DNA from 2 places in the Thalassolituus hydrocarboniclasticus genome. Region 2 is predicted to be linked to the other one. Evidence: predicted binding sites of a transcription regulator. Region 2 holds the regulator's gene; the other holds the start of a gene.
The links. Region 2 encodes LexA, which represses DNA repair genes until DNA is damaged. Its sites were predicted from a motif close to TACTGTNTANNTANACAGTA; they were not measured.

Region 1: a site for LexA is predicted at 1,236-1,255, ahead of recN (DNA repair protein RecN). Genes of this name have one in related genera too.

Annotation. Positions count from the first base shown of each region.
Region 1 is NZ_CP054475.1:3,061,978-3,076,683, reverse strand. Features, by position in the region: gene recN (DNA repair protein RecN) at 1-1,207, opposite strand, end outside; gene grpE (nucleotide exchange factor GrpE) at 1,357-1,932, shown strand; gene dnaK (molecular chaperone DnaK) at 2,049-3,956, shown strand; gene dnaJ (molecular chaperone DnaJ) at 4,120-5,238, shown strand; gene dapB (4-hydroxy-tetrahydrodipicolinate reductase) at 5,344-6,147, shown strand; gene HUF19_RS13700 (TetR/AcrR family transcriptional regulator) at 6,210-6,818, opposite strand; gene carA (glutamine-hydrolyzing carbamoyl-phosphate synthase small subunit) at 7,418-8,566, shown strand; gene carB (carbamoyl-phosphate synthase large subunit) at 8,583-11,798, shown strand; gene greA (transcription elongation factor GreA) at 11,829-12,305, shown strand; gene HUF19_RS13680 (acyl-CoA thioesterase) at 12,373-12,894, opposite strand; gene fabA (3-hydroxyacyl-[acyl-carrier-protein] dehydratase FabA) at 13,028-13,543, opposite strand; gene HUF19_RS13670 (beta-ketoacyl-ACP synthase III) at 13,693-14,706, opposite strand, start outside.
Region 2 is NZ_CP054475.1:2,389,653-2,404,358, forward strand. Features, by position in the region: gene mfd (transcription-repair coupling factor) at 1-55, shown strand, start outside; gene HUF19_RS10550 (peptidoglycan binding protein CsiV) at 52-864, shown strand; gene HUF19_RS10555 (dihydrofolate reductase family protein) at 872-1,405, shown strand; gene HUF19_RS10560 (S-methyl-5'-thioinosine phosphorylase) at 1,489-2,235, opposite strand; gene nagZ (beta-N-acetylhexosaminidase) at 2,287-3,378, opposite strand; gene HUF19_RS10570 (L,D-transpeptidase) at 3,363-3,905, opposite strand; gene HUF19_RS10575 (TetR/AcrR family transcriptional regulator) at 3,954-4,598, opposite strand; gene lexA (transcriptional repressor LexA) at 4,865-5,464, shown strand; gene HUF19_RS10585 (cell division inhibitor SulA) at 5,497-5,943, shown strand; gene HUF19_RS10590 (hypothetical protein) at 6,057-6,308, opposite strand; gene HUF19_RS10595 (DUF6586 family protein) at 6,430-6,909, opposite strand; gene HUF19_RS10600 (YfaZ family protein) at 6,935-7,507, opposite strand; gene htpG (molecular chaperone HtpG) at 7,680-9,581, opposite strand; gene HUF19_RS10610 (bifunctional hydroxymethylpyrimidine kinase/phosphomethylpyrimidine kinase) at 9,622-11,244, opposite strand; gene HUF19_RS10615 (thiazole synthase) at 11,241-12,098, opposite strand; gene thiS (MoaD/ThiS family protein) at 12,119-12,352, opposite strand; gene HUF19_RS10625 (FAD-binding oxidoreductase) at 12,343-13,485, opposite strand; gene thiC (phosphomethylpyrimidine synthase ThiC) at 13,482-14,706, opposite strand, start outside.

The DNA of each region.
Region 1 (14,706 bases), 670 kb from region 2:
CGCTGCCGCTTTCAACCTGAGTGATAAAGCGGGCGCGACCCAGAGCCAGTGCTTCGAAGTGAGCTTCCACTTCGCTGTCCATCCGTGCTGCTGCGGCCTGACGGGCACTGCTGAGCTGTTGTGCCAGTGTGCTGTATTCCGCCTGCAGCTCCTGCACCTGCTGTTCAAGTTCAGCCAGATCTTCGTCGCTGAGATTCAGGCCGGCGAGCGCTTCTTCCTGCTCCTGCCAGTATGAGTGCAGTTGTTGTGGCTGAATCTGATGCTTGCGCGCCATGCTGTACAGGTCGCTGAGGCGGCTCTCAACCTGTTGCAGCCGGTGCGGATTAATATCGACCAGCTCAAGGTAGTGCTGCAGCGAACGACCGGCTTCTTCCAGCTGGATTTGTGCCTGTTGCAGCAAATCACGGGCTTCGTTCAGCAGCGGATGCTGGTCGTCGATATTATCGAGGCGGGTAATGGCCTGATAGGTCAGCTGGGTTGCGGCCAGCTCGCCGTTGTCATCGCCATAACAGGCGGCCATTGCATACTGGCCGTTAAGCAGCATGTTTTCGGCATTGGCCAGACGTTTATGTTCGGCTTCCAGCTCGTCCAGCTCGGTCTCTCCCGGTGCCAGCTGGCGCAGTTCTTCAACCTGATAGGTCAGCAGCTGGCGCTGGGCCGTTATTTCGGCACTTTCTTCCTGCAGCATGGCAAGGCGTTTGGCGTGTTGCTGCCATTCTGACCAGACCAGTGCTACCTCGGTTGCCTGCAGCTGCAGTCCGCCAAAAGCATCCAGCAGCTGGCGCGGGGTGTCTTTCTGCAGCAGGCGCTGATGGGCATGCTGGGAGTGAATTTCGATCAGATACTGGCCGATGTCTTTCAGGTCGTTGGCGGATGCGGGACGACCATTGATGTAGCCGCGTGAACGGCCTTCGGCGGAAATAATACGGCGCAGAATCACCCAGTCATCATCGGCGGGAATATCCCGCTGTTGCAACCATAGCCGTGCCTGTTCGTTCAGAGTGAACGAGGCGGACACTTCGGCTTTTTCGGCGTTGTTGCGCACGCAGCCGGCATCGGCGCGCTCGCCAAGGGTAAGCCCGAGCGCATCGAGCAGAATCGATTTACCGGCACCGGTTTCGCCGGTAATTACCGACATGCCGGGTTGCAGTTCAAGTTCCAGCTGATCGACTAACGCAAACTGATGAATGGACAGATGAGCCAGCATGGCGATGCTCCGTATCTGAATGGATATACAGTGTTTTTATATACAGTATTCGATTCTGTCAAGAGAATGTTGCAGGCTGGCCCTTGAATCTCATCCGTTCGTCCCCCATATAGCCGACAGTTTCGAAAACAGTGACCGAGGAAAGATAGATGTCGGAAGAGCAGAAGGTTCAAGAAGAACTCCAGGAGCAACTGGAGGCTGAAACTCCGGTGGATGCGGCGGATGCCACTGCCACAGAATCTGCTGATGATCAGCTTGCCAGCGCACTGCAGGAAGTGGCTGAGCTGAAAGAACAGGTATTGCGTGTTCAGGCAGAGATGCAGAACGTACGCCGTCGTGCTGAGCTGGATGTGGAAAAAGCCCATAAGTTTGGCGTTGAGAAGTTTGCCAACGAAATGCTGGCGACCGTCGATAATCTGGAACGCGCGCTGGCTGCGGCTGTTGCCGATGATGAAGCAACAAAAGCGATCCGCGAAGGCGTGGAAATGACCCTGAGCGGCCTGGTTGCCGGTCTGGAAAAATTCAAGGTGGAAAGTGTAGATCCGGTTGGCTCTGCGTTTAATCCGGAATTCCATCAGGCAATGGCCATGGTTGAGAATCCGGATGCCGCACCGAATACCGTTATTGCAGTGATGCAGAAAGGTTACACCCTGCAGGGACGTCTGTTGCGTCCGGCAATGGTGGTGGTGAGTAAAGGCGCACCACAAATCGACGAAAGCGCCTGATTTTATTGTTACCGGGGGCCTTGAAAGCCTGTTTCCCGGACTTATATAGAAAGCAACACAAATACAACGGTTAATAGTTCACGCAGCGTAAGCTGCCATGAATGGAGAATTGAAAAATGGGTAAGATTATCGGTATCGACCTGGGCACCACCAACTCCTGTGTGGCAATCCTGGATGGCGACAAAACCAAAGTGATTGAAAACGCTGAAGGCGATCGCACCACTCCTTCCGTCGTTGCTTATGCTGACGACGAAGTGCTGGTTGGCCAGTCAGCCAAGCGTCAGGCCGTCACCAACCCGAACAACACCCTGTTTGCGGTTAAACGTCTGATCGGTCGTCGTTTCAAAGACGACGTAGTACAGAAAGATATCTCCATGGTTCCTTACAAAATCATGGAAGCGGATAACGGTGATGCCTGGGTAGAAGTAAAAGGCGAAAAATACGCGCCACCACAAATCTCTGCTGAAATTCTGAAGAAAATGAAGAAAACCGCAGAAGATTATCTGGGCGAGAAAGTAACCGAAGCGGTTATTACCGTACCGGCTTACTTTAACGATTCCCAGCGTCAGGCAACCAAAGACGCCGGTAAAATCGCTGGTCTGGAAGTTAAGCGTATCATCAACGAGCCAACCGCAGCGGCTCTGGCTTATGGTATGGATAAAGAAGGCGGTGACCGTACCATCGCAGTCTATGACCTGGGTGGTGGTACCTTCGATATTTCCATTATCGAAGTGGCTGACGTTGACGGTGAAAAACAGTTCGAAGTATTGGCAACCAACGGTGACACGTTCCTTGGTGGTGAAGACTTTGACCTGCGTCTGATCGAATATTTAGCGGCTGAATTCAAGAAAGAAAGCGGCATCGATCTGCACAACGATCCACTGGCTCTGCAGCGTCTGAAAGAAGCTGCAGAAAAAGCCAAGGTTGAGCTGTCTTCTTCTCAGCAGACTGACGTCAACCTGCCGTACATCACGGCCGATGCGACTGGTCCTAAGCACTTAAACGTGAAAGTGACCCGTGCCAAGCTGGAGTCTCTGGTTGAAGAGCTGGTAACCCGCTCGCTGGAGCCTTGCCGTATCGCACTGAAAGATGCCGGCCTGAGCTCTGGTGAAATTGACGAAGTAATTCTGGTGGGCGGTCAGACCCGTATGCCACTGGTACAGAAGAGCGTTGCTGACTTCTTCGGTAAAGAACCACGTAAAGATGTGAACCCGGATGAAGCGGTGGCTGTTGGTGCTGCGATTCAGGGCGCCGTTCTGTCCGGTGATGTAAAAGACGTTCTGCTGCTCGACGTAACGCCGCTGACTCTGGGTATTGAAACCATGGGTGGCGTTGCAACGGCGGTTATTGAGAAAAACACCACGATTCCGACCAAGAAATCTCAGGTGTTCTCAACGGCGGATGACAACCAGACTGCGGTAACCATTCACGTGGTTCAGGGCGAGCGTAAGCAGGCTGCGCAGAATAAATCACTGGGTCGTTTTGACCTGGCCGATATTCCGCCGGCACCACGCGGTATGCCACAGATCGAAGTAACCTTCGATATCGATGCCAACGGTATTCTGAACGTGAGCGCGAAAGACAAGGCTACCGGTAAAGAGCAGTCGATCGTCATTAAGGCTTCTTCTGGTCTGAGCGATGAAGAGATCGAAAAAATGGTTGCTGATGCAGAAGCGAATGCCGATGCTGACCGCCAGTTCGAAGAGCTGGTGCAGGTGCGCAACACCGCCGATGGTCTGATTCACGCAACCAAGAAGACTCTGGAAGACGCGAAAGACAAGGTAACCGATGACGAGAAAACCGCCATCGAAAAAGCCATTGCCGATCTGGAAGCTGTGATCAAAGGCACCGATAAAGAAGAAATCGAAGCCAAGACTCAGGCTCTGACTGAAGCGTCCAGCTCTCTGGCTCAGCGTCTGTATGCCGAGCAGGCTCAGGCCCAGCAGGGTGGTGCAGAAGCTCAGTCCGGCAATCAGGACGATGACGTTGTTGACGCCGAGTTCGAAGAAGTTAAAGACAAGTAATTAACGGCTGCATCAGTCGTTAAGCGGACGCGGCAGTTTTCTTTCGGAAGCTGTCGCGTTTTGCTTTGTTATCACACCTCAGAAACGCCTGTGCGCGTGCTGGGTTTGTTCCTGTCGCCAGCGTTAATCAGCTTGTGGCGGCAGACAAAAAAACAGGTGAAGTATGTCTAAGCGAGATTATTACGAGGTTCTGGGCGTCAGTAAGGACGTCGATGGACCAACACTGAAAAAAGCTTACCGTAAGCTGGCGATGAAATATCACCCGGACCGTAATCCGGACGATAAAGATGCGGATGCCAAATTCAAAGAAGCAACCGAAGCTTACGAAGTGCTGGGCGATGAACAGAAGCGCCGTGCCTATGACCAGTACGGTCATGCCGGGGTGGATGGTCAGGCCGGCGGCGGCTTTGGCGGTGGCGGTGCTAACTTCAGCGATATTTTCGGTGATGTATTTGGCGATATTTTTGGCGGTGGTGGCCGTGGCCCGCGTGGTGGTCCACAGCGTGGTTCCGACCTGCGTTACACCATGGAGCTGACACTGGAAGAAGCGGTGCGTGGTGTAGAGAAGAAGATCCGCATTCCAACCCTGACCGCCTGTACCACCTGTGACGGCAGTGGCGCCAAGCCAGGCACCAAACCAAAAACCTGTAATACCTGTCATGGTGCCGGTCAGGTGCGTATGCAACAGGGCTTCTTCTCGGTGCAGCAGACCTGTCCGAGCTGTCGTGGTCAGGGTACGCAGATCGATGATCCCTGCACCAGCTGTCATGGCCGTGGCGTAAAAGAAGAAACCAAGACACTGTCGGTAAAAATTCCTGCAGGCGTGGATACCGGCGACCGTATCCGTTTATCCGGTGAAGGTGAAGCGGGAGCCATGGGTGGTCCGGCCGGTGATCTGTATGTGCAGGTCAGTGTACTGGAGCATAAGCTGTTCCATCGAGATGGCCGTAACCTGTATTGCGAAGTACCGATCAGTATCGTCGATGCGGCGCTGGGTGCTGAACTGGAAGTGCCAACGCTGGATGGCCGGGTAAAACTGAAAATTCCGGCAGAGACCCAGAGCGGCAAGCAGTTCCGTCTGCGCGGTAAAGGTGTGTTGCCGGTTCGCGGTGGCCCGGCGGGTGATTTGCTCTGCCGTGTGCAGGTCGAAACTCCGGTCAGCCTTAACGCTGAGCAGAAAGATCTGCTGATGAAGTTCCAGGCTTCTCTGACCGGTGAGAAACACTCGCCACAGAAGAAAAGCTGGTTTGAAGGCGTGAAGAAGTTCTTTGAAGAAATCTGAGCGGCTTTAAACCCTGCAGGCGCAGCCTTAGGGCTGCGCCTCGCATCTCCTGCCGAATCGCTATATCCTTAGCGCCATTCTGAAATTCTGTCTGGGTATTTTTACATGACACGCATTGCAATTACCGGTGCTGCCGGACGTATGGGGCGGGTGCTGATCGAAGCAGTCCGTAATGCTGACGACGCAGAACTGGGAGCAGCCATTGTTCTGGCCGATGATCCGCTGGCGGGCGTTGATGCCGGTGCCATTGCTGGTTTGGGCGTTACGCTGAATGTTGTTGCGGCAACCTCTGTTGAAGCTGTGCTGGATCAGTTTGATGTGCTGATCGACTTTACCGCACCAGCGGCTACCATGGCCAATATTGAACTGTGCCGTAAGGCCGGTAAAAGTATTGTGATTGGTACCACCGGCCTGAGTGACGAACAGAAAGCTGAGATGAAAGTTGCAGCCGCTGATATGGGCATTGTGTTCGCGCCGAATTATTCGGTCGGTGTGAATCTGTGTCTGAACCTGCTGCGTATGGCTGCCTCCGTTATGGGTGAAGACAGTGATATCGAAGTGGTGGAAATGCATCACCGTCACAAAGTCGATGCGCCATCCGGTACCGCCTTGCGTATGGGCGAAGTCGTCGCAGAAACCCTCGGCTGGGATTTAAAAGAAGTTGCTGTGTATGGCCGTGAAGGTTACACCGGCGCCCGTCCGCAAAAACAGATTGGTTTTGAAACCATCCGTGGCGGCGATGTGGTCGGTGATCATACCGTGATGTTTGCCACCGAAGGTGAGCGTGTGGAAGTAACGCACAAAGCACAAAGCCGTATGACCTTTGCCAAAGGCGCAGTACGTGCCGCTAAGTGGGTGAGCACTCAGCCAAATGGTCTGTACGATATGCAGGATGTATTGGGGTTCTGATATTTTCCTGAGTACAAAAAAGCCGCTCACTGAGCGGCTTTTTTGTGGCTGCGGGGCAGGCTTCAGGCTTTAACGCCCAGCATATGATCGAAACCGCGTTCGACCATTTTTTCCATGCCGCGCGGTTTGCCGTTCGGATCAAACACCATGGATACCAGCATCTGAGCATTACCAAGCGCCCAGCGGGCACGTTCTTTCGGCGCCAGACCCTGTTCCAGAATGCCTTTCTTGATGCCTTTGTCGATTTGCTTGGCAATCAGCTCCAGTAATTTATTCTGGAATTCCAGATACTGTGGCCAGATTTCATCACGTACCGAAGCGCTCCATTCCAGCCAGACCTTAATGTAATCCGGATTTTCTTCGCAGGCGTTCATAAATGCCTTTACATGCGAACGGATGGCTTCCAGAGGATTGTCCTCTTCTGCGTAAACGGACTCAGCCAGATTCAGCAGAAAGTTTTCTACTTCTTCCAGAACAGCTTCAACCAGAGCTTCGCGGGTTTTAAAGTAATTAAATACTGTTGCTACGGATACTCCACCGATTTCCGCGATTTCTGTATGACCGCCACGACCGATTCCGCGACGTGCGAATACCTGAACGGCATTAGTTAACAGTAAGCGTTTGCGCTCTTCCGGTTGCAGGCGACGACGACCATCTACGGCTACAGGCATGGGGCAGACCTCTTCATTATGGTTTTAATTGTAGTGTCCTTAGTTTCTTGACTTATCAGTCAGATATTTAATTATTTAAAAATATCTTTAACTGTTAATGAGTCAGACAGTAGTTTTCCCTCTCAATAGATAACAATGAAATGATTCATTTGATTCTGAGTGAAGTAATATTAAGTGTATATTTGTATGTTACATAATGTAACTTTGTGTAACTGATGATTTGGTGTGAGGCTTGTCATTTATTTTTCCGCTTCAGTGAGTGGCGTTTTGCCGGATATGGCCACCCAGATATCAGCCGGAAAGCAGTGCAGCTGTCGTGTGAAGACAGGGGGTGATCTGTCAATGCACTGTTAGTGCACAATCGACCACCTTTAATGGACACAAGACCCTGTTTTCAGTATCATTTAGGGTTAGTTTATACACGCACTGCGGTGATCGTTTTTTGTCACCGGAATCCGCTATCAGTCCATAGCGAGTCATAAGCGGGATGGAGTCGATTTGTCGCCATTCCGCTTTTTTACGACTGCAGATTCTGGTTCAGACCTCCTCCGGCCCGGTGCGGTAGTCTGCAAGTTTATTCTTTGTTCGGGGATTTAGCCTTGTCTACGCCAGCCATTCTAGCTCTTGAGGACGGCAGTATCTTCAAAGGTACCAGCATCGGTGCCGAAGGCCTGTCAGTGGGAGAAGTTGTTTTCAACACCTCCATGACCGGTTATCAGGAGATTCTGACCGACCCTTCCTACGCCAACCAGATCGTCACTCTGACCTATCCACATATTGGTAACTACGGTACCAACAGCGAAGATGAAGAATCCAATGGCATTTATGCCAAAGGTCTGGTGATCCGCGACCTGCCGCTGATCGCATCCAACTTCCGCAGTGAACAGGCACTGGATGTTTACCTGAAAGAGCGCAATGTGCTGGGCATTGCCGATATCGATACCCGCCGCCTGACCCGTATTCTGCGTGAAAAAGGCTCCCTTAATGGCGCCATTCTGGCGGCTGCAGATGCGCATTCTGAAGAGAATGTGGCGAAGGCACTGGCCGAAGCCAAAGCTTTCCCGGGCCTGAAAGGTATGGATCTGGCGAAAGAAGTGACTGTTAAAGAAGCTTACCGCTGGACTCAGACTGACTGGACGCTGGGCAAGGGTTATGGCGAGCTGAGCGAACCAAAATTCAAAGTCGTGGCGTACGACTTCGGCGTTAAGCGCAATATCCTGCGTCTGCTGGCTGAGCGTGGTTGTGAGCTGACGGTTGTTCCGGCACAGACTCCGGCTGCTGAAGTGCTGGCGATGAATCCGGACGGTGTTTTCCTGTCCAACGGCCCTGGCGATCCGGAGCCTTGTGATTACGCCATCAAAGCGATTCAGGAGATTCTGGAAACCAATATCCCGGTGTTCGGTATCTGTCTGGGTCACCAGCTGCTGGCTCTGGCCTCCGGTGCCAAAACCATGAAGATGGGTCATGGTCACCACGGTGGTAACCACCCGGTGCAGGATCTTGAATCCGGCAAGGTGATGATTACCTCACAGAACCATGGTTTTGCGGTAGAAGAGAGCACGCTGCCAGCCAACCTGAAGGCGACCCATAAGTCGCTGTTCGATGGCACGCTGCAGGGTATCGCCCGCACTGATAAGCCTGCCTTCAGTTTCCAGGGTCACCCGGAAGCCAGTCCTGGCCCGCGCGATGTCGCGCCGTTGTTCGACCACTTTATTGATTTGATTGTTGCTGCCAAGGCCGCCCAATAACAGGACAGACTGAGTTATGCCAAAACGTACTGACATAAAAAGTATTTTGATCATTGGCGCCGGCCCTATCGTTATCGGCCAGGCCTGTGAATTTGACTACTCCGGCGCTCAGGCCTGTAAGGCTCTGCGTGAAGAGGGCTACCGTGTAATTCTGGTGAACTCTAACCCGGCGACCATCATGACCGATCCGTCGATGGCGGATGCAACCTATATCGAACCGATTACCGTTGAAGCGGTTGCCAAAATCATCGAGAAAGAGCGTCCGGATGCACTGCTGCCAACCATGGGTGGCCAGACTGCACTGAACTGTGCGCTGGGTCTGGAAGCGGCTGGTGTACTGGAAAAATTCGGCGTGGAAATGATCGGTGCCAATGCCGACACCATCGACAAAGCCGAAGACCGTAACCGCTTTGATAAGGCGATGAAAAAAATCGGCCTCGAGTGTCCGCGCGCCGGTATTGCGCACAGCATGGAAGAAGCCCGCGAAGTCCAGAAAACTCTGGGCTTCCCGTGCATCATCCGTCCGTCCTTCACCATGGGCGGCACCGGTGGCGGTATTGCTTACAACAAAGAAGAATTCGAAGAAATCTGTACCCGTGGTCTGGACCTGTCGCCAACCAACGAGCTTTTGATCGACGAATCCCTGATCGGCTGGAAAGAATATGAGATGGAAGTTGTGCGTGATAAAAACGACAACTGCATCATCATCTGTTCCATCGAAAACTTCGACGCTATGGGTGTGCACACCGGTGACTCCATCACCGTTGCTCCGGCACAGACCCTGACCGATAAAGAATATCAGATCATGCGTGACGCCTCTTTGGCGGTGCTGCGTGAAATCGGTGTGGAAACCGGTGGTTCTAACGTGCAGTTCGGTATGGATCCGAAAACCGGCCGTATGGTCGTGATCGAGATGAACCCGCGTGTATCCCGTTCCTCGGCGCTGGCTTCCAAAGCAACCGGTTTCCCGATTGCTAAAGTGGCGGCCAAGCTGGCTGTGGGTTACACCCTGGATGAACTGCAGAACGATATTACCGGTGGTCGCACGCCGGCATCGTTTGAGCCGTCGATCGACTACGTGGTTACCAAAATTCCACGTTTCACCTTCGAGAAATTCCCACAAGCCGATGGTCGTCTGACCACGCAGATGAAATCTGTGGGCGAGGTAATGGCGATTGGCCGTACTCAGCAGGAATCTCTGCAGAAAGCACTGCGCGGTCTGGAAGTCGGTTCTACCGGTTTTGATCCGAAAGTGGATCTGAACGATGCCGGCAGCAAAGACAAAATTATCTCTGAACTGCGTGTACCTGGTGCCGACCGTATCTGGTACGTGGGTGATGCCTTCCGTGCCGGTATGAGCGTTGACGAAATTTACCAGCACTCCGGTATCGATCCGTGGTTCCTGGTGCAGATCGAAGATCTGATCAAAGAAGAAAGCAATGTTGCGCAGAGCAGCCTGACGTCAATGGATGCCGACCGCATCTTCCGTCTGAAGCGTAAAGGTTTCTCCGATGCGCGCCTGTCAGCACTGCTGGGCGTGACCGAAAAAACCTTCCGCAAGCAGCGCCAGAAGCTGGGCATCCGTCCGGTGTACAAGCGTGTGGATACCTGTGCGGCTGAATTCGCCACCGACACGGCTTATATGTACTCCACGTACGAAGAAGAGTGTGAAGCGAATCCGTCTGATCGCGAGAAAATCATCGTTCTCGGTGGTGGCCCGAACCGTATTGGTCAGGGTATCGAATTCGATTACTGCTGTGTGCACGCCGCACTGGCAGCAAAAGAAGAAGGTTACGAAGCCATCATGGTTAACTGTAACCCGGAAACCGTTTCTACCGACTACGACACCTCCGACCGTCTGTACTTTGAGCCTGTGACTCTGGAAGACGTACTGGAAATCGTCGATCGTGAAAAGCCAAAAGGCGTAATCGTACAGTACGGTGGTCAGACGCCGCTGAAACTGGCCGACGAGCTGGAAGCTGCGGGTGTGCCGATCATCGGTACTTCTCCGGAAGCGATCGACCGTGCCGAAGACCGTGAGCGCTTCCAGCAGATGATTCAGCGTCTGGGTCTGAAGCAGCCGGTTAACGCTACTGTTACTTCGGCTGAAGAAGCGGTAATTAAAGCTGCAGAAATCGGTTACCCGCTGGTGGTTCGCCCATCCTATGTTCTGGGTGGCCGGGCGATGGAAATCGTCAACAACGAAGCCTCGCTGCGTCGTTACATGACTGAAGCGGTAAAAGTATCCAACGATTCTCCGGTACTGCTGGATTACTTCCTGGATCGTGCAGTAGAAGTTGATATCGACGCTATCTGTGACGGTGAGCAGGTTGTGATTGGCGGTATCATGCAGCACATCGAACAGGCCGGTATTCACTCCGGTGACTCCGCCTGTTCTCTGCCGCCATACAGCCTGCCGGCTGATGTGCAGGATGAAATGCGCAAGCAGGTTGCCGCGATGGCGCTGGAGCTGGGTGTGGTTGGTCTGATGAATACTCAGCTGGCATGGCAGGATGGCGAGATCTACGTGATCGAAGTTAACCCGCGTGCTTCCCGTACCGTGCCGTTTGTGTCCAAGTGTATTGGCACCTCTCTGGCGGCGGTTGCGGCCAAAGTTATGACCGGCAAGAAGCTGTCTGAGCTGGGCTTTACCAAGGAAATTATTCCACCGTATTTCTCAGTAAAAGAAGCGGTATTCCCGTTCAATAAATTCCAGGGTGTTGACCCGATTCTTGGACCGGAAATGAAATCTACCGGTGAAGTCATGGGTGCCGGTAAAACCTTCGGCGAAGCCTTCTTTAAGGCACAGCTGGGTGCCGGTGCCAAACTGCCGGACAGCGGTGTGGCTTTTGTATCGGTACGTGATGCCGATAAAGCCGGTGTGGTTGCCGTTGCTGAAGGTCTGATTGAGCGCGGCTTTAAACTGGTCTCTACCGAAGGTACCTGCAAAGTGCTGCAGGCTGCTGGTGTGGCCGTTGAGCGCGTGAGCAAGGTGACCGAAGGTCGTCCACATATTGTGGATATGATTAAAAATGACGAGATTTCTCTGATTGTGAATACCACCGATGGCCCGCAGGCCATTGCAGATTCTGCCGACATCCGTCGCAGCGCGCTGCAGCACAAAGTGTATTACACAACGACTCTGGCCGGTGCTGAAGCGGTGGTTGAAGCGCTGCGTTCAGAAGGTCTGAAAGAAGTTCGTCGTCTGCAGGAACTGCATGCGACCATTTAATGGTCGCATTCAATTAGGGAGTCAGAATATATGCAAAAGTATCCAATGACTGTTGAAGGCGAAGCCTCACTGCGTGAAGAGCTTCAGCGTCTGAAAACAGTTGATCGTCCGCGCGTTATTGCGGCGATTGCAGAGGCGCGCGAGCACGGCGACCTGAAAGAAAACGCTGAATATCATGCTGCCCGTGAGCAGCAGGGCTTTATTGAAGGCCGTATTCAGGATATCGAAGGTAAGCTGTCTAATGCTCAGGTTATCGATATTAAAACCATTCCGCATACCGGAAAGGTTTTGTTCGGTACCACGGTGCGCATCATTAATGTGGATACCGATGCTGAAGTGGAATACCGCATTGTTGGTGAAGACGAGGCGGATATTAAAGCGAACCGTATTTCCATTTCTTCACCGATTGCGCGTGCGCTGATCGGTAAAGAAGAAGGGGATGTGGTTACCGTTCAGATTCCCAGTGGTACTGTAGAGTATGAAATTGACGAAGTAAGACACGCCTGATTTCTGCTTTTCAGTCCATAAAAAAACCGCGCAATGCGCGGTTTTTTTATGTCTGATCAGTAACTGCTCAGGGGCAGGGAATCAGCGGTAAATCATCGAAATCATCTGAGCCATCATCCCTCTCAATCGCACGCATCATTGCCTGCAGTTTCTTCTGCGCTTCGCGGCGTTTCAGGGCTTTGTTCCAGCGGCGGATCTGAACTTCGTTTTTTAATTCAAGTTCAGGTACCGGAGTCGGCTTGTTGTCGTCGCCCATGGCGACCATGGTGAAAAAACAGGTATGAGTATGACGTACGGTGCGCTGTTTAATATCTTCGGCAACGACCTTGATGCCGATTTCCATCGACGTTCGGCCGGTATAGTTAATAGTCGCCAGGCAGGTAATTAATTCGCCGATTAATATGGGCTCTTTAAACAGCACATTATCGACGGACAGGGTGACGGCGTAATGACCGCTGTAGCGCATGGCGCAGGTGTAGGCAACCTTATCCAGCAGTTTGAGTAACTCGCCACCGTGCATATTGCCGGAGAAGTTGGCCATGTCCGGAGTAACCAGAACGGTCATCTCGGTTTGTATGATCTGTCCCACAGGGATTCCTCACTGAATGATACTGCCAGTTTAGCGGAAATCGGTGCGGAAAAAATGGGGGAGTGTTGCTGAGCTCAGACTCTGTCAACAATGACAGAGTCTGATTGCGGATGCTTTGGAGAAAGCTCAGTGGTCAGAAGTTTTCGGTGGAGGTAAATAAACCAACACGCAGATCTTTGGCGGTGTAAATCTCACGGCCATCCACTTCCATAGAAGCGTCAGCAATACCCATCACCAGTTTCTGTTCCATCACGCGCTTAATGTCGATACGGTAAGTCACTTTTTTCGCGGTTGGTAAAACCTGGCCACGGAATTTAACTTCGCCACAGCCCAGTGCGCGGCCACGGCCAGGATTGCCGCGCCAGCCAAGGAAGAAACCAACCAGCTGCCACATGGCATCCAGACCCAGACAGCCAGGCATTACCGGGTCGCTTTCAAAGTGGCAGTCAAAAAACCACAGTGATGGATCAATATCCAGTTCGGCAATAATTTCGCCTTTGCCGTAAGCGCCACCTTCACTGCTGATGTGCACGATGCGATCCATCATCAGCATGTTAGGCAGTGGCAGCCGTGCATTGCCTTCACCAAACAATTCACCGTGGCCGCAGGCCAGCAGTTGTTCACGGTTAAAGGAGTTTGGGTGAGTCATGCAGTTTCCTCTTCTGGTCTTTAGGGTCGTTATAAGTATGCCGGTACACTGACATATTTACAGCATGATAGCCAATGAAGGTTTTTTGAATAAAAGGAATTAATGGCCAGTATTTCCGGCGCAGGTTGCGCCGGGAAACCGGTTTCTGATCAGAGTTTTTCGACCAGCAGGCTGCCGATGGAATATCCTGCGCCAAAAGAACAGATCAGGCCTTTGTCGCCAGTCTTAAAATCATCTTTATAGCGGTGGAAAGCAATCACCGAACCGGATGACGCTGTGTTGGCAAATTCGTCCAGTACCACTGGTGCTTCATCGCCTTCGGGCAGACGGCCAAGGAGCTTTTTAACGGCGAATAAATTCATGTTGATATTCGCCTGGTGCAGCCACATACGTTTCAGCGCAGAGGCTTCTACTTTATTGTCTGCCAGTTCGCTTTCAATAAAGTTTGTCACCAGTGGCAGCAGCTCTTTGAATACTTTACGTCCCTGTTGTTTGAAGGCGTAACGGTTGTCCGGCACATTTTCAAAACAATGGTCAGCATAGGATGCATCACAACGGATATTGTCTGAGTACTGGGTGAACTGCCTGGTGCTCAGAATGCGGAAAGCGTGCTTGGATGTGGCTGTTTCTTCAGGTTCCAGAATCGCTGCGGTAGCAACATCACCAAAAATAAAATGGCTGTCGCGATCGCGGAAATCAAGTCCCGGGGTGGTGAATTCCGGGTTTATAAATAACACACATTTTGCTGTGCCGGCTTTCAGTGCAGTGTAGGCATTGATCAGACCGAAGGTTGCGGATGAGCAGGCAATGCCCATGTCGTAAGCAAAGCCTTTGACGCCCAGTTCGCGCTGAATCTCAACCGACATACCCGGATAATCGCGCTGACGGAAAGTGCTGGATACAATGATCATGTCGATATCGTCAGCGGTCTTGCCGGCCTGCTCCATGGCTTCGCGTGCTGCGGCAACGCCCATAGTAACCATTTCCGGAGTAGCGCCTTCCTGTGTCATCGGAAATACAGGATGCATGATGTCCGGATTGACGATGCCGTCTTTGTACATGGCGTAGCGTGCCTTGATGCCGGAAGCCTTCTCAATAAATTCGCTGCTGGATAATGGCAGGGCTTCAGTCTCGCCGCTGGCAATGGCGTCCGCATGTTCTTC
Region 2 (14,706 bases):
CTTTAACCAGATCGATCTGGTATTAACCGAATTACAAAAGGACCCTAATCTGTGAGCCAGCTGTTTTGCCGTGCCTTTCTGCTTCTGTGCTCTGTTGCCCTGCCCTTATCGGCCAGTGCCGCGCCCTGGTATCGTGTAGAAATGATCCTGGTCGCCTACGAAGACGAAAGCCTGATTGATCAGGAACTCTGGCCTGAAGTGCTGGAAACCAGCGCCAGCGAGGACAATGAATCCGGCAGTTTACAGACCGAAGCGGATACGGCACCCGACTACACCTGGTGGCTGAGTCCGGCCCGCTACCAGCAACTGCATAATGCATTATTTGCAGGCTTTGGTTTTGCCCGCATCCCGAAAGCGGAATGGCCTGCCCCTTTGCAGCCATTGGCCGAACTGAAAATGGCCAATGAAGCCGAACGCATTAATAAGCGCAGTGATATGAAAGTGATCTGGCATCAGGCCTGGGTGGAACCCATTCAGGAAGAAGGCCAGGCGATCCGCCACAACCTGAATGTACGCCTGCAGGACAAACTGGATATTCAGCTGACCGGTAGCTTTGAGCTGCACCGCAGCCGTTACCTGCATATCAATACCGATTTACAGGTACAGCAATACGAAATCCACGAACCGGCCGAACTGAGTGCGCTGACCTTACCCGCCAGCGATAACCGCGCCGATTACCGCAGCGATCTGCTGGCCCAGACGGATATGGAAGCGTCCATGGCGGTTGATTTACCAGCCCCTATCCGCGCCGCACGGGTACAACAGAGCCGCCGTATGCGCAGTAACGAGCTGCACTACATTGATCACCCGATGCTCGGCATTGTGCTGAAAATTATTCCCGTTGAACGTGCAGAAGACCTTTAAGCCGACCATGAAAATCCGCTCCTTTATCGCTTGCAGCCTGGATGGTTTTATTGCCCGGCCGGATGGTGCACTCGACTGGCTGGAAAATCCGGCCTTTACCATCGCAGAAGAAGATTTCGGCTATGCGCAATTTATGGCCGGCACCAGCTGTCTGGTAATGGGGCGTAATACGTTCGAAAAAGTCCTCACCTTTGGTGAATGGCCCTATGAGGGCACACGCGTGATTGTGCTCAGCCAATCGCTTAAAACCCTGCCGGAAACACACCGGGATAAAGCAGAATTAAGTGCCGAGTCACCACTGACCTTAACCGAGCGTCTGCAGCGCGAAGGCGAAGACTCACTCTATATTGATGGCGGCCGCCTGATTCAGTCGTTTCTGCGCACCGGATTGCTCAACGAGCTGATCGTGACCCGTGTTCCGCTGCTGCTGGGCCGCGGGATTCCGTTATTCGGCGAACTGAACGGTGATATCCTGCTACACCTGCTTGCCAATAAAAGCTACGCCAATGGTTTTGTGCAGAGTCATTACCGTATCGGTTGAGGCCCACTGATATAAGAAATACCAAATAAAAAAGCCCGGAAATTCCGGGCTTTTTTGTCTATCGGCTTCAGCAAAAAGGTTATTTAAACCCGCTTCAGCGTCGCCGCCAGCAAATCACGCACCTGCTGCATACCGCCACTTAATACTGCGCGGATTTCATCCATGGTAATTTCGCCTTCGCTTTTACCGGCCGCGGGGTTAACCACCAGACAGATACTCGCATAAGGAATACCCAGTTCACGCGCCAGAGCGGCTTCCGGCATACCGGTCATTCCCACCAGATCACAACCGTCTTTTTCCAGTCGGTTAATCTCAGCGATGGTTTCCAGACGCGGGCCCTGAGTCGCAGCGTACACGCCAAAATCACACACCGGCAAAGCAATATCGGCGGCGGCAGAAATTAAAGCCTGACGCAGATTTTCATCGTAGGGATGCGTCAGGTCGATATGATCCAGCGGACGGAATTCACCATCAAAAAAGGTACCCTCACGCCCCCAGGTGTAATCAACCACCTGATGCGGAACCGAAATTGCACCGGATTGCATGGCCGGATGAATACCACCGACAGCATTTACCGCAATAATAGCCTCTGCCCCCTGCTCCTGCAGCGCCAGTAAATTTGCACGGTAATTAATTTTATGCGGCGGTACAGCATGCGGGTGTCCGTGGCGCGCTAAAAACAGTACGGTTTTATCATTCCAGCGACCTTCCTGAACCGCTGATGAAGGCTGACCCAGCGCCGTGCTCACATCATGGCTGGCGGTAATTTCCGGACCTTCGAGTTGGGTTAAACCGGTGCCACCAATAATGGCTATTTTGTTAATGCTCATATCATTCCAACGTTTTCAGACGGCGTTTTTAAAGGCACCGTTATTCATTATTCAGCGCAGCTTTTCCAGCTGCAGCAAGATCGCCGAGCGGCGTTCGGCCAGCATGTTCTCTGAAATATCACCTGCTGCTCCCTGCAACCCGCCTACCGAACCCTGTAGCTCTTCCGAGGTCCCTTGCAATCCGGTAAGGCTCAGCGTCTGCCAGCCCGGCTGTTGTAATTGTTCACGTACAGTAAGGATGACTTGCTGCGCGGCCGGGCGGTCATTACACACCAGCAGCGCATTGGCACCGGCACGCATGGCACAGCCGGCACGTTCGGCGTAACTGCCAACACTGGCCGCACCGGCCATGGATAAATCATCACTGAAAATCACACCATTAAACTGCAGCTCGGTGCGCAGAATATTCTGCAGCCAGTGCGCAGAAAAACCGGCGGTATTGTCACTGTCGACCGCCGGATAAATCACGTGGGCGGGCATAATACCGCTTAACAGCCCCATCGACATCAGCACATGAAAAGGCTCGATATCGTTATTCAGTTCAATGCGCGAACGAGTGTCCACCGGCAGCGCCAGATGCGAGTCTGCGGCAATGGCACCGTGACCGGGAAAATGCTTGCCTACCGCCAGCATGCCGGCCTCATTCATACCACGCACAAAGGCGGAAGCCAGCGCAATAACGGTCGCTGCATCATGAGCAAAGGCACGATCGCCAATCACCTGCGACACATCGGTTTCAATATCCAGCACCGGCGCAAAGCTCAGATGCACCCCCTGCTGACGCAGCTCGGCGGCCATCAGCCAGCCCAGTTCATGGGCCAGGGTCAGCGCTTCTGTGCTGTTGTGCTGATATTCTTTTTCCAGAGCCAGCATTGGCGGCAGACGGGTAAAGCCTTCACGGAAACGCTGTACGCGACCGCCTTCCTGATCCACGCACAATAATAAATCCGGGCGCAGGCTGAGAATATCGCCGGTCAGAGCCTTTAACTGCTGTGGCGACTGATAATTACGCGCGAAAAAAATTAACCCGCAGATTTCCGGCTGCAATAAAAATTCACGGTCGGCAGCGGTTAATTCTGTACCTTCAATATCGGCAACCACACCGATACGCTGGTTCAGATTCTGTATTACAGATTGCGGCATGGAATCCTCGAAAAACTGTGTGGCTGAATCCACACCGGCGTACCGGCACTGACCAGTTCAAATAATTCAGCAATATCACTGTTACGCATACGGATACAGCCATGAGACAGTGGCTGGCCCATAGGTTCAGAATCCGGCGTGCCATGGATATAAATATAACGGCGCATGGAATCGACATTGCCCATACGGTTGACGCCGACTTCCAGTCCCTGCAGCCAAAGAATGCGGGTTAAAATCCAGTCGCGCTGTGGTTGCTGTAGCGCCAGTTCAGGCGAATACATTTCACCGGTCGGGCGCCGGCCAACGAATACGGTGTTCAGTGGCAAACCGGCACCAATAGCCGCACGGACACGGTGCCAGCCACGGGGGGTACAACCGGAATTTTCCTGCTCACCGGCACCATTAAGCGCCGTGGAAACCGGATACAGGTGGCAGATACCGGCGCTCGACACGCGCAGTACCTGATCGGCAATAGAAACTTCTATTAATGTTTGCGGTAACGCAGATTGCGCAGCCGTGGGCGCCATAGCAAAGGCCTGTTGGTAAAAAGCGAAAAACGGAAAGCCCGGCTCCGCTCAACCAGCCTGATGCGGAGCGTTAAGACCGGATGCGAGGAAAGGTATCAATTTATCAACAACCTGCGCAATATCCGATCCCTTACCCAGATCGTGTTCTGCCATCGCCGTCAGTGAATCGGCCCCCGACAACGTAAACACCGTCGCCCCCAGCATAAAGTGAATACGCCAGAAACGGTCTTCATCGGAAAGCTCAGGCGTCGCCGCCGTCACCAGACGCATAAAGGCTTTAAACACCGGACCGTATTCTTTCTGCAGAAAACGGCGTAAATGCCCCTGCCCCTGGGTGTAAGCCAGCCCCAGCAGACGCATAAAGATCCCCAGACGACGCGGACTGTCATGCCCGGCACGCAGCGCCGTCTGCGACAGCAGCATTAATATGCCGGGTAATTCCGGCACCTTGCCATCCAGCCGCGCCTGTACGGCGTCCAGCTCACGCTCCAGATCTTCGCAGAATGGCGTCAGGAAACGGGCAAACACCGCCTGAATCAACGCTTTCTTAGAGCCAAAATGATAATTCACCGCCGCCAGATTCACTCCGGCCTTGGTGGTGATATTCCGCAATGAGGTCTCGGCAAAGCCACGCTCCGAAAACAACTCCTCTGCCGCATTCAGGATACTTTTAACCGTATCTTTCTGTGCCATAACCCTGCATCTGCCCTATCACGCTGTCGCGGCTTTATTGCCATCGCCGACAGTACAAAACAACTGTTTCAAACATACGTTTAAAACGAGATTTAGGCAACCCCATATACGGCCAAAGGCTAAAAGCCTCATACCATCATCCGGGCCGGTGCAGCAGCAATGCATCCACAGCAATCCACAGACCTCTGACAACAGGGGTTTACACTGGATAAAATACTGTATACATTTACACCATACTGTATGGATCAACAGACTGGATAAGCATCATGATCAAGCTCACGGCACGACAACAGCAGGTTCTGGATTTCATCCGCTCCTCACTGGAAGATACAGGGTTTCCGCCCACCCGCGCCGAAATCGCTGCCGAGCTGGGCTTTAAATCGCCTAACGCCGCAGAGGAACACTTGAAGGCGCTGGCACGTAAAGGTGCGATTGAGATTATGCCCGGCGCTTCCCGCGGCCTGCGCATTGTTGAAGAGCAGAACCCGGGTCTGCCGATCGTTGGCCGTGTAGCCGCCGGTGAGCCCATCCTGGCTCAGGAACACATCGCCGATTACTGCGAGATTCCACCCAGCTTCTTCCGCCCTTCTGCCGACTTCCTGCTGGAAGTTCATGGCGACAGCATGAAGAACATCGGCATTCTCGACGGCGACTACATTGCGGTGCACAAGGCCGAAACCGCCCGTAATGGCGAAATCATTGTTGCCCGCGTCGATAACGAAGTAACGGTCAAGCGCTACGAGAAGAAGCGTAATCAGGTGATTCTGCACCCGGAAAATGACGACTTTAAGCCGATTGAAGTTGATCTGCGGGAAACGGAATTTGCCGTTGAAGGTTTATACGTCGGCGTTGTACGCCGCAGCTAACAGCAACTGTTCACAGGTTCGGGGTGATTGTTATGCGTCAGTTATTACTCGGAATGGAAGAAGCCGGCTTATCTCTCAGCAGCCAGCAACCAGGCAGGATGGCCAGAGTCAGCACCAGTGCGCTGCGCGGCAGTCTGACCGAGGTCATCGTCAGTGAAGGCGGTGCCATTCAGCCCATGCATTTGTTGCCGATGCTGGCACAGTGCAATGCGCACAAGCGCTGGCTGATGTGGCTGAGCCCGCACCGTCCGATGAATAAAAGCTGGCTGGAAAGCATGGGCCTGCAGCATTCGCCGGTGATTCATCTCGATCTGTGCAATGACACCCAACTGGCCCTGTGCAGCAAAGTTCTGGCGGCCGGCAACAGCCATATGATTGTTGAATGGCAGGGAGAACTGAGCAACCACGAACGGCAGATCATCCGCCAGCAGGCCGACCAGAGCGGCAGCCATGTGGTGCTGATTCAGCGCCGTCCCTGAAGTGCAGCAAACGACGAACACAAAAAAGCCCTGATTTTTATCAGGGCTTTTTTGTGTTTTCAGCACAATTTCATACGCACAACGGTGGGCGATTCAATACCGCCAGACACCATTCAGTGCAGTCGCTGCTGATACTCAGGGGTGTCAAAGTCTTCGCGCTCAACTTCCATACCGGAAAGCTCGCCGACTTTACGCACTCCGGCTTCCAGCATCACCCGCGCAACATCCATATGATGCGCCTGCAGGCTGGCCTTGGCATCTTCGGAAAAATGAATACACACCAGTGCATCGCTGTCCTGATCGTCAGCACGACGCAGGGCGATATCACCATTGGAAAGTTCTACGATTTCAAAAAAGCGCGCCATAACCGCCTCTCAAAACTGGGCGCGGGAGTGTATCACAGGATGTTTTCAATAGCTTGAACGACACACAGAACCGTTAGTAATAAAAAGTAAACGGCTCTGCATAAATGCACTCAGCAAGGCATCAGCTTTCCTGACGATTGGCGCGCTGAGCTTCAATCAGGCGGGTCAGATCCTGCAGCCAACCGGCAACCGGCGACTGCTGCGTCGCCACCAGCGCAATTCTGCCCGGAGCCTCAACCGTCTGCACCGCCGCTGCCGGCTGATTCATTCCGGCCGGACGTCCCTGAGCATCTGCCGCCGCCAGCATCTGCGCCAGCCAGGAAAAGCCGTTCTCCGCCAGATGCTTAAGCTCGCGCATTTCGCCGGTGATCAGCGGCGTATTCTGCAGCAGTGATTCCAGAGAGCTGACAGGCTGACGATACGCCACCATATCCCCCAACTCTGCCAGATAAGACAGCCAGGCATCGCGCAGCTGATACAGTGCACTCTCTTCCAGAGCCTGCTGCAAAGCAGGCGCAGCCGACTGCAGCGCTGCCAGCTGCTCCAGCAATAAACGGCACTGATAGAGTTTCTGATTGGTAAAGCCAATCCACTGCGACATAGCCTGCTCCGGCGGAAGGTTGAGATTAAAAGTCGATGGTCAGACCGAAGTGAGCACCATCGCCCAGCTCGTAACGCTCGTTAATGTCTTCGATACGAATGCTGTTATAGCGGTAACCGGCATAAATACGCGCGGTCGGCAGCAGGCTGAACTGCAGACGGATATCGCTGTTGATCATATTTTCAGCATCACCGAATGACACAACCGGCGGCGCGTAATAGGCATAACCTGCCAGACCAACATCCGGTGCTGCCGGGAAGCTGTAGCGGAAAAAGCCTCCCACCCCCATAGCCGCACCATCAAAGTGATCGGTATTAAACGCAAAAACCTTGGCACCCACGCCAATGTACAGATGACTGGTTGATGGACGTACATCCACCACATGCAGACCGGCAGAAACCATATCACCGTCATCTTCATGGTGCAGAGCCGCCAGGCTGACATGCAGGCCGGAGCCCATCTGGGTGGCGTCGTAAGCAACGCGGGCGACATCATCGGCCAGACTGATATCCAGCGAACCACCCGCCTGTACCAGTGTCGGCAAAACCAGAGCACCAGCCGTCAGAATTCCCTGAGCGGTCATACGCAACATTTTCATAGCATTCCCCAATGATCAGATCACAGTACCGGCTGCTGCGCGGATTACCCGTCACTGTTCTCCCACAAAGAGAGCAACAGACAGCAGCTGATTTTTATTTGCCGGCATAATAGCAGTGCGGCGGCAGTGGTTAAACCACGGCCGCCGCGACTAAGACCAGTAAAAGTCCCTGTTAACGCATTAAATCGAGCAACAGTTTGTTCAGCCGCGCGACGTATTCTGCCGGTTGCTTTAACTGGCTGCCTTCTGCCAATTGCGCCTGGGCATGAATCACCTGCGCTAACTCGGCAAAGCGGCTTTCATCCTGCTCGCTGTCGAGACGTTCGATCAGCGGATGCGACGGATTAATTTCCAGGGCCGTTTCAGGTTCAGGCACCGCCTGCCCCGCGGCTTCCATCAGCCGGCGCATATGGCCACCCATATCGTACTGGCCAACCACCAGACAGGCCGGTGAATCGGTCAGGCGTGAGCTGACTCGGACGGTTTTCACTTCACCTTCGAGGGCTTTCTGCACGCGTTCAACCAGATCTTTATGGGTTTCTTCCAGCGCTTTTTGCTGCTCTTTTTCCGCAGCATCCGCCAGTTCATCCAGATCCAGTTCGCCTTTGGTAACGTCCTGGAAAACTTTGCCGTCGAAATCGGTCAGGTGGCCAACCATCCACTCGTCAACACGGTCGGTGAGCAGCAGCACTTCAACACCCTTAGTGCGGAAATATTCCAGATGCGGGCTGCTGGACACCGCGGCATAGTTGTCGCCGGTGATGTAGTAAATCTTTTTCTGACCTTCACGCATGCGCGCAACATAGTCTTCCAGACCGACATTCTGTACGGCACTGTCACTCTTGGTGGTGGCAAAGCGGAACAGTTTGGCAATTTTTTCACGGTTGGCGAAATCTTCTGCCGGGCCTTCTTTCAGCACATCACCGAATTCATCCCAGAAGCTCTGGTATTTTTCCGGCTCATTTTTCGCCAGTTTTTCCAGTGAATCGAGTACCCGTTTAACCAGCGCGCTGCGCAGGCTGTCGACCTGTTTGTCTTTCTGCAGAATTTCGCGGGAAACGTTCAGCGACAGGTCGTTGGAATCCAACACACCTTTCACAAAGCGCAGGTACAGCGGCAGGAACTGCTCAGCGTCATCCATAATAAAGACACGCTGCACGTACAGTTTCAGACCACGGGTCGCATCGCGGTTCCAGATATCGAACGGCGCCTTGGCCGGGATATACAGCAGACTGGTGTAATCCAGTTTGCCTTCCACACGGTTGTGCAACCACAGCAGCGGGTCGTTCCAATCGTGGGAAACGTGCTTGTAAAACTCTTTATATTCGTCATCGCTCAGGTCGGACTTACTGCGGGTCCACAGCGCCTTGGCCTGGTTAACCGCTTCCGGAATCTGTTTTTTCTCGCCGTCAGCATCATCTTCACTGACTTCCTGCGGCAGATACACAGGCACAGCGATATGATCTGAATATTTTTTAATCAGCGAACGCAGACGGAAGCTGTCGGCAAATTCTGCATCGTCTTCTTTCAGGTGCAGGGTAATGCGGGTACCGCGTTCCGCTTTGTCGATGCTTTCCAGGGTAAATTCACCCTCACCGGCCGATTCCCAGCACACGCCTTCAGACGCATCATCACCGGCACGACGGGTTTCAACCGTGACTTTATCGGCGACAATAAAGGCCGAATAAAAGCCAACACCAAACTGGCCAATCAGTTGCGAATCTTTTTTCTGATCGCCGCTCAGTTTGCTGAGGAATTCGGCCGTACCGGATTTAGCGATGGTGCCGAGGTGGTTAATCACCTCTTCACGGTTCATACCGATACCATTGTCTTCGATGGTCAGGGTACGGGCTTCGCTGTCGAAATCGATATGCACGCCCAGATCTGCATTACCTTCAAACAGAGCATCGTTCTGCAGGGCTTCAAAGCGCAGCTTGTCGCAGGCGTCTGAAGCGTTGGAAATCAACTCACGCAGAAAAATCTCTTTGTTGGAATACAAAGAGTGAATCATCAGATGCAGCAGTTGTTTAACTTCGGTTTTAAAACCCAAGGTTTCTTTGCTGGCTGCGGTCATGTTCGTCTCCTTTACAACGCGCCATAAAAAACAGTGTTGTTTAAATGGGGACGCCGCAACGCTTTTCAAGCGCCGGAATACACTTACGCAAATTGGCCAGTCGCTGCGGCAGCGCTTCATCGTCGGCAAGCTCAGTTACAATGGCGACCGAATCAATGCCACTGGCCATGACCTGAGCAATATTCGCTGTTGTAATCCCGCCGATACAGGTCAGCCGATGATCGGTAAAACGTTCAACCCACAGGGCTAAGGTTTCCGTGCCCAAAGGCTGGTAACGCAACACTTTCGACAGCGGCGTAAACACCGGGCCAAAGGCGATATAAGACGGATTCACCCCGCGCGCCCGGGCAATCTCCCAGTCACTGTGGGTGCTGATGCCCAGTGCGATACCCGCTTCTGCCAGCGCCTGCAGATCCGCCGTTAACAGATCTTCCTGCCCCAGATGCACACCAAAAGCCCCCAACTCCAGCGCCAGCTGCCAGTCGTCGTTGATAAACAAAGGTACTGCAGATTCTGCAGCATAATAAATGGCCTCAGCGGTCTGAGCTTTATGCTCTGCCCCCGGCGATTTAACCCGCCATTGCAGACTGTCGATACCCAGCGCCAGCAGACGCTTAAGATGCGGCAGACTGTCCACCAGCCCATACAGCCCCAGAGGCTGCGGCAAGCGCGGAAAATGCACAGCGGATGCCCGCTGTTGCACAGGAACCACCTGCGGCCAGTCTTCGGCCAGCGACTCATTCAGCGGGCGCGCCCAGGCATTGTGGTAACCATTGGCGCGCTCACTGGCCGAACGGATCGCCAGGCGTACCGCCGCCACCGCTCTGCTCAGGGCATCATACAGCGTATAGCCCTGCGCCAGACCGCAGGCAATGGCACTGGCCAGATGACAGCCGGTGCCGTGTACCTTGAGCGGTAAGCGCCGGTGGCGGAAAACAAACGCCCGCAATAAATCCGGGCCCGGCAGCTGATCACCGAAAGCAGATCCTGATGCCGACGAGGGAGCCGCAAAGAACGCATCCTGAATCCATTCGTCAGATTCAGCACTGCCAGCCCGAGCGCTGTCGCCGCCGGTAATCAGCAGATGATTAACGCCCAGTACCTGCAGTGCGGCGGAGATGTCTGCGCAATGGCCTAGCTCGTAATCGCTTGGCTCGTAATCGTTTTGTACAGCGCCGCCATCATCCTGCGGCTGCAATAACGTCAGCAGCGCCTGTGCTTCTGCCAGATTAGGCGTCAGTACATCAACCCGCTGCAGCAGGGCCTGCAATGCGTCTTTCGGCCAGTTGGCCTGGGGGAAACCACCCTGCGATGCCGACAGCACCGGGTCCCAGATTACTGGCCCGGAATATTCCTGCAGTTTTTCCAGCAACCAGGGCAGCAGCAGATTGCCCGGTGGCAGCCAGCCGATTTTAATCGCCTGCGGCCAGCCATCGGCTTTCAGGCTCTGCCATTGCTGCTCCAGCATTGCCCGCGACAGCACCTCAACGGCCTGCACGCCCTGACTGTTCTGCGCGGTTATGGCACAGATCAGCGTGGCACAATCGGTATCCAGCGCCCGCGCCATGGTTAAATCCGCCTGACTGCCGGCGCCAGCACTGCAGTCGGAGGCGGCAATGCTCCAGATTTTTGCCCGGTTCACCGGGCCTGAACAGAGGCTCATACTCCGCCTCCGGTCTGATGCCAGAACGGCAGCCCCAGCGTCGGCGTGGAAGGCGATGCCTGATCACGCTCGCACATCAGACCAGCGCGATAGGCAGCCCGGCCGCCATCCACCGCCTGCTTAAACGCCGCTGCCATCGCTGCCGGATCATGGGCACGCGCCACCGCTGTGTTGAGCAGTACCGCATCAAAGCCCATTTCCAGCGCCGCCATCGCCTGAGAGGGTTTGCCCAGTCCGGCATCCACCACCAATACCGCCTGTGGCAGACGTTCGCGCAGGGTTTTCAGCTGATAAGGATTCATCAGCCCTTTGCCAGTACCGATCGGTGCACCCCAGGGCATCACCGCCGCACAGCCCAGCTCCAGCAGGGTCTGGCACAATACCAGATCGTCGGTGCAGTACGGCAGCACATTAAAGCCCTGCGCCACCAGCTCGCGCGCCGCTTCCACCAGCTGCAGCGGATGCGGCTGCAGGCTGTAGTCGTCACCGATAACTTCGAGCTTGATCCAGTCGGTGACAAACAGCTCACGCGCCATCTGCGCCAGCAGAATCGCTTCACGGGCACTGTGACAACCGGCGGTATTGGGCAGCAGTTTTGCCCCGGTACTGGCCAGTTGCTGATGCAGCAGATGCCAGTGACCATGTTCACTCACCTGCTCCTGTACCTGAGCAGCACTCTGGCGGCGCAGCGATACGGTAACAAATCCGGGGGTTGCCGCGGCAATGGCATCACCCATCACCTGTGGTGACGGGTACAGGGAGGAGCCCAGCCACAAACGGCTGCCGATGGTTTCACCGGCAATCTGCAGCACGTCGGCACCAGCGTCAGGTGCAACATTATTTTCTGTATTCATATCCTTCTCCAGAACCCCGCTCAGCCACCGGTAATAGCACCGAGAATGTCGATGCAGTCATCTTCGTTAAGGCCGGTCGTGGCATAGAGCGCTGCACTGACGATCTGCTGGTTCACGGCAACAATAAAATTGCCACTCACAGCAGCATCCTCCGGCCGTATTTGCAGATAGCCAAGCTGTTGCAGCAATTGCTGCAGGCTAAGCCCTGCGCTGACCGGCAGATCACACGACTCGCCATTAATAATCAGGCGCATGCTTCACCTCCGAAGGCGATGGCTTGTGAGGGGATGGACTTTGAGGGGGCGGACTGCCCGGTTGGCGCAGGCTCCAGCCCCAGCACCAGACCATGCTGCTGTTGCAGGCGCTGCAGCAGCGCTGGCGCCAGCAGATAACCGTGACGGAACAGGCCGTTAATGCTGAGCACCCCATCATCCTGAGCAAGGATCTGCGGACGATGATCGGCCAGTGCCGGGCGTAAATTGACGTCGAAGTTCAGAATCCGCGCTTCGGCCAGCGCCGGACTGAGGCAATACAACGCACTGAGCATTTCCAGCGCCGAGCGCACGCTGACCGGCGAGCGGTCTTCGCTTTCGATTTCGGTAGCACCCAGTACATAGCGGTGACGCCCTTTCGGTACCAGATAGAGGTGATAACGCGGATGCAGCAACCGTATCGGCCGCGAAATCTGCACCTCCTGGCTTTCAATCCACAACACCTCACCGCGTACGCCACGCAGCTGTGGCAAGGCGGCTTTGGCGCCCAATCCACGACAATCAAGCTTAATGGCGGCGTAAGGCGGTAAATCGTTCAGCGCTGTTGAAAAATAAAAGCGCGCGCCAAAACTGCGCGCTGCTTTGTGCAGGGCCGGTAATAACGCACGGTTATCGACCCAGGCTTCGTGGCGCAGCCAGAAACCTTCGGCCAGTTGCGGATTCAGCGCAGGCTCAAGGTCCTGCAACCGCGCCTGATTCAGACGCTGAATGGCGGCTTCGTTTTCACGGCCGTCATCGGCGGGATTCCATAAACCGCCCTGACGCAGATCCTGAGCAAACTGCGTAAGCTCGGCCTGATCCGCCGGATGGGCCACCACCAGACTGCCGCTCTGACCATAGTGCACGGCAATACCACTGTCGGCGTGCAACTCCGGTAATAACTGCGGCCACAGCTGCAACGACTGCAGGCCCAGCGCAAAGACTTCCGGATGCGCCAGCGAGCGCTCGCTGTAAGGCGCGACCATCGCCGCGGCGGTATGCGCAGCACTGGCGGGCTGGTCTTCGGCGGCGGCCTCATAGACCTCCACCTGAAAGCCCTGACGGGCCAGACGCCACGCCAGCAAGCTGCCCATCAGGCCCGCGCCGGCAATACAAACCCGACGCTGCTCGCTCATGCTTCGGCCTCCTGATAGAGCGCACTGCCGCTGGCGCGGAATTCTGCGGCTTTTTCAGCCATGCCCTGCTGCGCTTCTTCGTACTGTGGCACGCCTTCGCTTTGCGGCGCGTCTTCCGCCTCCTGGGCCGAAGCAAAATCGCGCACTTCCTGCGAGATTTTCATCGAGCAGAATTTTGGCCCGCACATAGAACAGAAATGCGCCAGCTTATGGCCTTCTTTCGGCAGGGTTTCATCGTGGTAACTGCGTGCCGTATCAGGATCAAGGGCCAGGTTGAACTGATCCTGCCAGCGGAATTCAAAACGCGCCTTCGACATCGCATCATCGTGCAGCTGCGCGCCCGGATGCCCCTTGGCTAAGTCAGCGGCATGAGCAGCAATTTTGTAGGTAATTAAGCCCTGTTTAACATCCTCTTTATTGGGCAGGCCCAAATGCTCTTTCGGCGTGACGTAACACAGCATGGCGCAGCCATACCAGCCAATTAATGCCGCGCCGATGCCTGAGGTAATATGGTCGTAGCCCGGTGCAATATCGGTGGTCAGCGGTCCTAAGGTATAAAACGGCGCTTCGTCACAATGCTCGAGCTGCATCTCCATATTTTCTTTAATTAAATGCATCGGCACATGGCCCGGACCTTCAATAAAGGTCTGCACATCGTGCTTCCAGGCGATTTTGGTTAATTCCCCCAGAGTTTTTAATTCGGCAAACTGCGCTTCGTCATTGGCATCGGCAATGGAGCCGGGACGCAGACCATCGCCGAGGGAGAAGCAGACATCGTAGGCTTTCATAATGTCGCAGATATCTTCGAAATGGGTGTAGAGAAAACTCTCTTTATGATGCGCCAGACACCATTTCGCCATAATCGAACCACCACGGCTGACAATACCCGTCACCCGTTTGGCGGTCAGCGGCACATGCGCCAGACGCACACCGGCGTGAATAGTAAAATAATCCACGCCCTGCTCGGCCTGCTCAATTAAGGTATCGCGGAATAATTCCCAGGTCAGGTCTTCGGCCACGCCGTTGCATTTTTCCAGCGCCTGATACAAAGGCACGGTACCAATAGGCACCGGTGAATTACGGATAATCCATTCGCGGGTTTCGTGAATATGATCGCCGGTGGATAAATCCATCACGGTATCGGCGCCCCAGCGGGTGGCCCAGACCATCTTTTCCACTTCTTCTTCGATGGACGACGTAACTGCCGAATTGCCGATATTA